Regions from separate parts of the Hoylesella shahii genome, predicted to be linked through region 3. Evidence: riboswitches for the same ligand, from Rfam matches in the RefSeq annotation. Region 3 holds a riboswitch; each other region holds the start of a gene.
The links. Region 3 has a riboswitch for cobalamin ahead of QME03_RS09535 (right-handed parallel beta-helix repeat-containing protein). Riboswitches for the same ligand answer to the same signal wherever they lie in the genome.

Region 1: it holds a riboswitch for cobalamin, as region 3 does, so the genes downstream of both, QME03_RS05990 (ribonucleoside-diphosphate reductase subunit alpha) here and QME03_RS09535 (right-handed parallel beta-helix repeat-containing protein) in region 3, are expected to answer to the same signal.
Region 2: it holds a riboswitch for cobalamin, as region 3 does, so the genes downstream of both, QME03_RS00510 (TonB-dependent receptor plug domain-containing protein) here and QME03_RS09535 (right-handed parallel beta-helix repeat-containing protein) in region 3, are expected to answer to the same signal.

The regions. Positions count from the first base shown of each region.
Region 1 is NZ_CALKQY010000041.1:19,945-22,213, reverse strand. It holds gene QME03_RS06000 (TonB-dependent receptor) at 1-68, shown strand, start outside; gene bcp (thioredoxin-dependent thiol peroxidase) at 92-544, opposite strand; cobalamin riboswitch at 682-965, shown strand; gene QME03_RS05990 (ribonucleoside-diphosphate reductase subunit alpha) at 1,034-2,269, shown strand, end outside.
Region 2 is NZ_CALKQY010000003.1:18,888-21,156, forward strand. It holds gene QME03_RS00510 (TonB-dependent receptor plug domain-containing protein) at 1-1,191, opposite strand, end outside; cobalamin riboswitch at 1,232-1,427, opposite strand; gene QME03_RS00515 (hypothetical protein) at 1,800-2,087, opposite strand.
Region 3 is NZ_CALKQY010000064.1:18,710-20,978, forward strand. It holds gene QME03_RS09530 (PfkB family carbohydrate kinase) at 1-493, opposite strand, end outside; cobalamin riboswitch at 882-1,066, shown strand; gene QME03_RS09535 (right-handed parallel beta-helix repeat-containing protein) at 1,239-2,269, shown strand, end outside.

The sequences.
Region 1 (2,269 bases), on a different contig from region 3:
ACACCCAATGGAAACAAGTTAGCATCGTACCCATTATGCCTATGATAAGGTGGAGCATAAGTTGGTGAAAGCATGTGCGCATTTACAGGTCTCACTCACCCAATATCTGCTGTGCGTGTTCCTTCACTTTAATTTCTTTGGGCTGCATAATGCGCGTAATAACACCCTCTTCGTTGATAATAAACGTGGTGCGGAAGGTGCCAAAATACTTGCGTCCGTACATGCTTTTCTCGCCCCAAACACCAAATTGTTGCACCAAGGTCTGGTCTACATCGGCAATAAGGGGGAAAGGCAAATTGTTTTTCTCGATAAACTTTTTATGCGATTTCTCGTCGTTTATGCTCACACCCACCACTTCGTAGCCTTGTTTCTTCAGCTCTTCGTAGTTATCTCTGAGGTTGCAAGCTTGTGTTGTGCAGCCCGAAGTGAGGTCCTTGGGGTAGAAATACAACACTAGTTTTTTGCCTTTAAATTGACTTAGGCGCACTTCATTACCATTTTCGTCGTGCCCCAACACCTCGGGGGCTTTACTTCCTATTTCCATCATTAATCAAAATACTTTATTATGTTTGTTTGATACAAAGGTAAACATTAATTTCCGAAAAGCCTTAACCCCAACCAAAACTCATTTATCACCCTCATAACGGCACATAAATGTTTCGCCCTTTGCAGCAAAATGCTTACCTTTGTAGCAGAATTGGTTTGCCATAGCCACGCGCTAGGCAATTAAAAGGGAACGGGGTGCAATTCCTCGACTGTCCCGCAGCTGTAAGTTTTTTATGGTTTTCTTCCAAAGACGGGCGCTAACAAGCAACTAAACGTGCTGCACAATGCAGTTTTTTTTAAATACGCGCCACAACGTGTGCCACTGTTTCGGAACAACAGCGCCAGGTATGCGCACCGAATCGGGAAGGCGAAGAGAATTAGAACAAAGTCAGAAGACCTGCCCATTCTTAAAAGTGCCGTTTCACTCGTGGGATTAGGGAACGCCACGAAAAGTTTTTTTAAATCAAAAGCAAGTCTAAATCACCTCATGGACATAACCAAGAGAAATGGCTCAACGGCCCCTTTCGATAGGGAAAAGATTGCCACGGCCATCAAAAAAAGTTTTATAAGCACTGGGCGAGCCATCGTTGACGACGAAATTAACGATGTGGCCATCGCTGTTGAGCAAATTATTATCACCAATCCCGCCAAACAAAACGTTGAATGTATTCAAGACGAGGTGGAAAAAAGCCTGATGCAAAGAGGCTTTTACGCCGAGGCTAAAAGCTACATCTTGTTTCGTTGGCAGAGAACCGAACAACGTAAAGCGCTCAACAAGATTGCAAACACCCTACAACAACCCGAAATTGCGCCTGCTTTGAAAGGCATCGCGTCGGATTTCTCGCCCGAACTATACCCCATTTCGGCACTTACAGAGAAGTTTATGGGCTTTGTTAAGGCCGACATGAATGGTCGCGACAAACTCTCGGCACTAATAAAAGCTGCCGTGGAACTTACATCGGCCGAGACTCCCGACTGGGAATTTATTGCTGCACGCCTGCTTTGCTATCGCCTACAACGCGACTTGCAGGCTTTCGAACAGGTGGAAGACCTGCAAAATTTTGCGCAAAAGGTGCGCCATCTAGCCAGTCAAAACCTTTACGGAACATATATTGCCGAGGCTTATAGCGACAGCGAACTACAAGAAGCTGCTTCGTTTATCGACGAAGAACGCAACAAACTGCTCAACTATTCGGGGCTCGACCTCCTTATCAAGCGTTATGTTATCAGGTCGTTTACTCATAAACCTGTTGAGAGTGTTCAGGAAATGTTCCTCGGCATTGCCTTACACCTGGCGATGAACGAGGGCGAAAACCGTCTGCATTGGGTGAAAAAGTTCTACGATATGCTGAGCCGACTGGAAGTGACCATGGCTACGCCCACCCTTGCCAATGCGCGTAAGCCTTTCCATCAGCTCTCAAGCTGCTTCATAGACACAGTGCCCGATAGTCTTGAAGGCATATACCGCAGCATCGACAACTTTGCACAAGTAAGCAAGTTCGGCGGTGGCATGGGACTTTACTTTGGTAAAGTGAGAGCAGCTGGTGGTCGCATACGCGGATTTAAAGGTGCTGCTGGCGGTGTGGTTAGATGGATGAAGCTGGTTAACGACACTGCTGTGGCTGTAGACCAACTAGGTGTTCGCCAAGGCGCTGTGGCCGTTTACTTAGACGTTTGGCACAAAGACTTACCCGAATTTCTACAACTTCGCACCAACAATGGC
Region 2 (2,269 bases), on a different contig from region 3:
TTGCAACTTAAGGCGTTGATAGTCGAAAGCTGTGGCACACGATAAGAAATTGCTGAAGCGGTGAGGAAAAACAAATAAGCGAGCATCTGAATCGAGTTTGTTCCACTTGAAATCGTAGCTCAAACTAATCGACCAGTTTGGCATTAATCCCAATACGTTGGCCGTAGAAAGATAAAACTCTTGCTGTTTATAAGTGTTATCAACGGGTAGTTGGGTTGGGTCGTTGTTTACATAATGGGTGCGATAGTAAGCATATTTAGTCAACCATTGCGTAGAAAAGGCATCCGAGAAACTTTTTTGAAAGCGCAATTGCGAAAAGTGGTTATGGTCTGATTGTCTTTCTCCTCGTCGCCACACGTTATTAACAATTGCGCCTGGTATTCCGCGCTGCGAGTTATAGGTGTAAACCTTCCAGTTCCACATGCCATGATCTATTACACCATGGAGGTTTGCTTCAGCTCTTAATGCCCAGATGTCGCCATTTTGGCGTACAGCAGTGGTGTCGTAGGCCACGGAGCGGTCTTGATTATGGCGCAGATAACGAAACTTATACTTACCGCTTGAACTGAGATAGCCCAAACTTAGTGAGGCATTAACAGATTGAGTGAGTTTGTTTTCCCACAACCCCGATAAACGATAAGTATCGCTAGAGGCATTTCCAGCCTTAACTTTTAGGTTAAAAGACTTATTAACACTGAACCGTGGTGTGCGTGTGCGAATATAAACAGAGCCAGCATTTCCAAATTCGCTTGCAGGTTGGAAGATGGCACTTTTCTGACCATTATATAAAGTAATCTCTTCTACATTGTCTAATGACAGTTGGCCCAGGTCTATTTGTCCGTTTTGGGCATTACCAAGTTCAATTCCATCATAAAAAACACCAAGATGGTTGGTGCCCATACTACGGATATTAACCGTTTTTAGTCCGCCAACGCCCCCATAATCCTTAATTTGTAATCCCGAAAAATATCGCAATGCGTCGGCCACACTATGCGCATTAAGTTTTTCGAGCACTTTTCCGTCTAGTTTTTGCGAAGGGATTACTTCTCGATAGGTGTTTTTAGACACAACAATAACCTCGCGCACATGCTGCACCGAGTCTAGTTCCAACTGCTGTTTTTTATTTTGTGCGTGGCTAGATGTAGCCACAACGAGTGCTACACAAAGCCCAAAGATATGTACTCTCTGCATATTTTACGGCTTATCTTATAACCTTTCCTCGAGGTTAAAATAAAGATAATAGGCAATGGCAGGTCTTCTGACTTTGTAGCCCAGCCACAAACGCCTTCCCGAATGTTCCTTATTGGGTTCAGTGGCTTATTTTTTGTGCCTGTAAAAAGGTTACTCACAGCAGCGGGACTGTTCGGGATTTTCACCCGATTCCCTATTAATCGCCTATAAGCGAACCTATTGCCTTACTTTGCAAAGTTAATGATAATATATGGAAAATGGATAGTTTGGCTGTTATAATTATCTTTATTTAAGTTCGAACCGTAGGTTGGGAGTATGTAATTAGTTTTGATTGTCGAGGATTAAAGTGGAAACTAGTGGCAAATAGGGTACTTATTGTTGATAGTGTAAGGTACTAAAAAAACAACGTAGGGATAAATGCTGATCAACTTGATAACTCATTACTTTGGTTATAGAATTGGCTCTGCATTTGTTTTAATAATGCCGATATAGTTTTATTTTTTAATCATTGCAAAAGAAAGGTATTGGGGAGTCTTAATTATTCATCCCTCCCTTTAACTGCAATAAACAATATGTTAAAGATGGTAATAATATTTTACAATGTGGCTTTAAATAACAACGCGTTCTAGAAGAAAAACAGGCTTAAAAACCCCAATAACTGCACAAATAAGAAAAAAATGTGCAGCTGTTTTTGGAGGTAAAGCACGGTGGTTTTGATAAAACACTATGGTTTTAGCACTTTTTTTAGAAGAAAATTGCGCTATATTTGTATTCGCAACATCACAAAATATGAGACAGATTGCTTCAAGTTGAATAGCGTTTTGCTGCAAAACGCAGTGCAATCTGCTGCAAAACGCAGTGCAATCTGCAGCAAAACGCAGTGCTATTTGCAGCAAAACGCAAGGTATTTAGCAGCAAAACGCAAGGTGTTTTGCTGCTAAACGCAAGATAATTTGCAGCAAATAGCATCGGAAAAGCTTAAAAAGTGGTTTAAAACACGCTTTTTATGGTCAAAATATTCTTTTTGAACATGAGCTGACTTACTGGTCTTAAAATATTCAATTTGTTATGATTTTGT
Region 3 (2,269 bases):
TCACATCGTTTCGGTGTCCCGAACGAAAGTTAACATCGTAGTAAATAATGGCTCCTCTGCTGTGTGCGAACTCTAAAAACGACACCACCTGTGGCCTTGTGGCCGCGCTAACGGCGTAGAACGAACCAAAGATAACAATATCATCGGGCTGAACATCGGGGTAAGTAAAGTCGGGCGAGTGTTGTTTGTTATCGTGATAAAACAGATAATCGGCATCGTTTTGTTCGTTTAAGAAAGCCAACGAAATAGGCGTTTGCCCCTCGGCATACTTCGTTACGTAGTCGGCATGCACGCCATTGTCTTTCAGAAAGCTGATAACGTTAGCTCCAACGCGGTCGTTGCCTACAGCAGAGATAAAAGTGGCGTCGGCTCCAACGCGTCCTAGCGACACAATGGTGTTGAAAACCGACCCTCCGGGCAATGCTCCCATGGGCTGTTCGTGCTTAAAAACGATGTCTAAAACTGTTTCGCCTACTCCAATTACTTTGCGCATACAATGGTTGATGAATGATTGTTGTTTGTTAAAGCCGCTATCGAGCCTTCTTTGCTAGGGCTTAAGCCACATGTTTGCCTTTCGCCAAGCCTACCCCGCAAGCAACATTAGGGGGTGTAAAGGGCAAATAAGGCAAGGCCATGCTTAGCCAATAGCAGGGCTAACGAATGTTTTTTGCGCGCTGCCACATAGCAACGATGCGCGCTGCTTCACTGTTTTGCCCCAAACCACTCGATAATGTTCCTGCTTCTGTTATTAATTTGCAAATATCCGAAAATTAAATCAGATAGCAAAACAATTGATTGAGTTTTTGTTATGCCACTAACCGTGGGGCGAAAAAAATAGGCAACTAATATTCAAGGCCATGTTTAACCCGTATATTTTTCGTAACTTTGCAGCAGCAATTGGTACGCCATGCACGGCGTTTAATAGGGAAACGGGCGAAAATCCCGTACAGTCCGGCTGCTGTGAATTGCCCTTGGAGGCGTAAACACCTGTCACTGAACATGCGTTTGGGAAGACGTTTACCGCCCGGCAATAAGTCAGAATACCTGCCTTTGCTTGCGTTTACACGGTCTCCAGGGTTAGACCTTACGCCCAACGCACGCTCCTAGCAGCGTGCAAGGTTTCTTTTTATTTCCCCTACACGTTGTGCACAGCCCTCAAAGTGCCTTTTAAGGCATTGGTGTTTGGGCAAAGCACCCTACACTAAAGCATCAATCAAAATCATCAACACAATAAAAACATGAAGCAACATCAACTCAATGTGCTTCTGTGTGCACTCATCTTATTCGCTATTTCGCCACTAATGGCCTTAGCAAATAATGAAGATGTGCTCATGGAACTTACGCCTAAGCGCGTGGAAGTGGGCGAAACACCCATCAACTTTTACGACGATGGTGGGCCCAATGGCCAAACTTCGCCCGAATTTAAGGAGGGTAAAACCAGTAGTATTACGTTTGTTCCCACCATTACGGGTAAGAAAGTGCAAATAGATTTTAGTAAGGTAGACATCTTCGAAGGTAGCCAATACAAACAGTTTATCGAGGTTTACGATGGCACAGAGGTGCGCGCCGACCGCCTTTTGGCTACTGTTCGTAAGGGCACAACGCCCCTTTTGAAAGCCACCAACGCCGAAGGCGCACTCACCGTGGTGTTTGGTAGCACCACGGCTTTACGCTCTAATGGTTTTCAAGCCGTGGTTAGTCTCTTCGTTCCACAAGCAATGCGGTTCGGCGAAGTGGTTACTTCGTCTATGCAAGACCACACGCTAGCGGCTGGCGACTCGCTTCAACCGCTGCTTGCGTTTAGCATTCGCACCACCGAGACCGAGCCTGCGCTTGCACTTCACGCATTAACGGTGAACAATAGCGGACCCATCACGGGTTTAAGACTCTATCAAAGCGCTTCAGAAAACGACCTTTCCACCGCCCATTGCATTGCCAAAGCCAAGGTTAGCAGCCAACAAACGGTGCTCAACGTGACCAATAAACCTGCACTTCGCATGGGCAACAACTTTTATTTCATTGCTTGCGACGTGAGCGAAGAGGCCGAAAACGGCAACACGGTTAGTGTTTCGCTCACCCAGGTGGCCCTTTCTGATGCCCAACATGCCCTTAATGCCACGCTGCTAACGGGCGACCGACTGGTGGAAAACATCGTTTACGCCACCGAAGGCACACAGATAAAGCGCGTTAATGGCGAACTTACGCTTAAATCAAAAAGCAATACGTATAACGATAACTACGAAGGCGGAAACCAAAACCGCATCGTTAG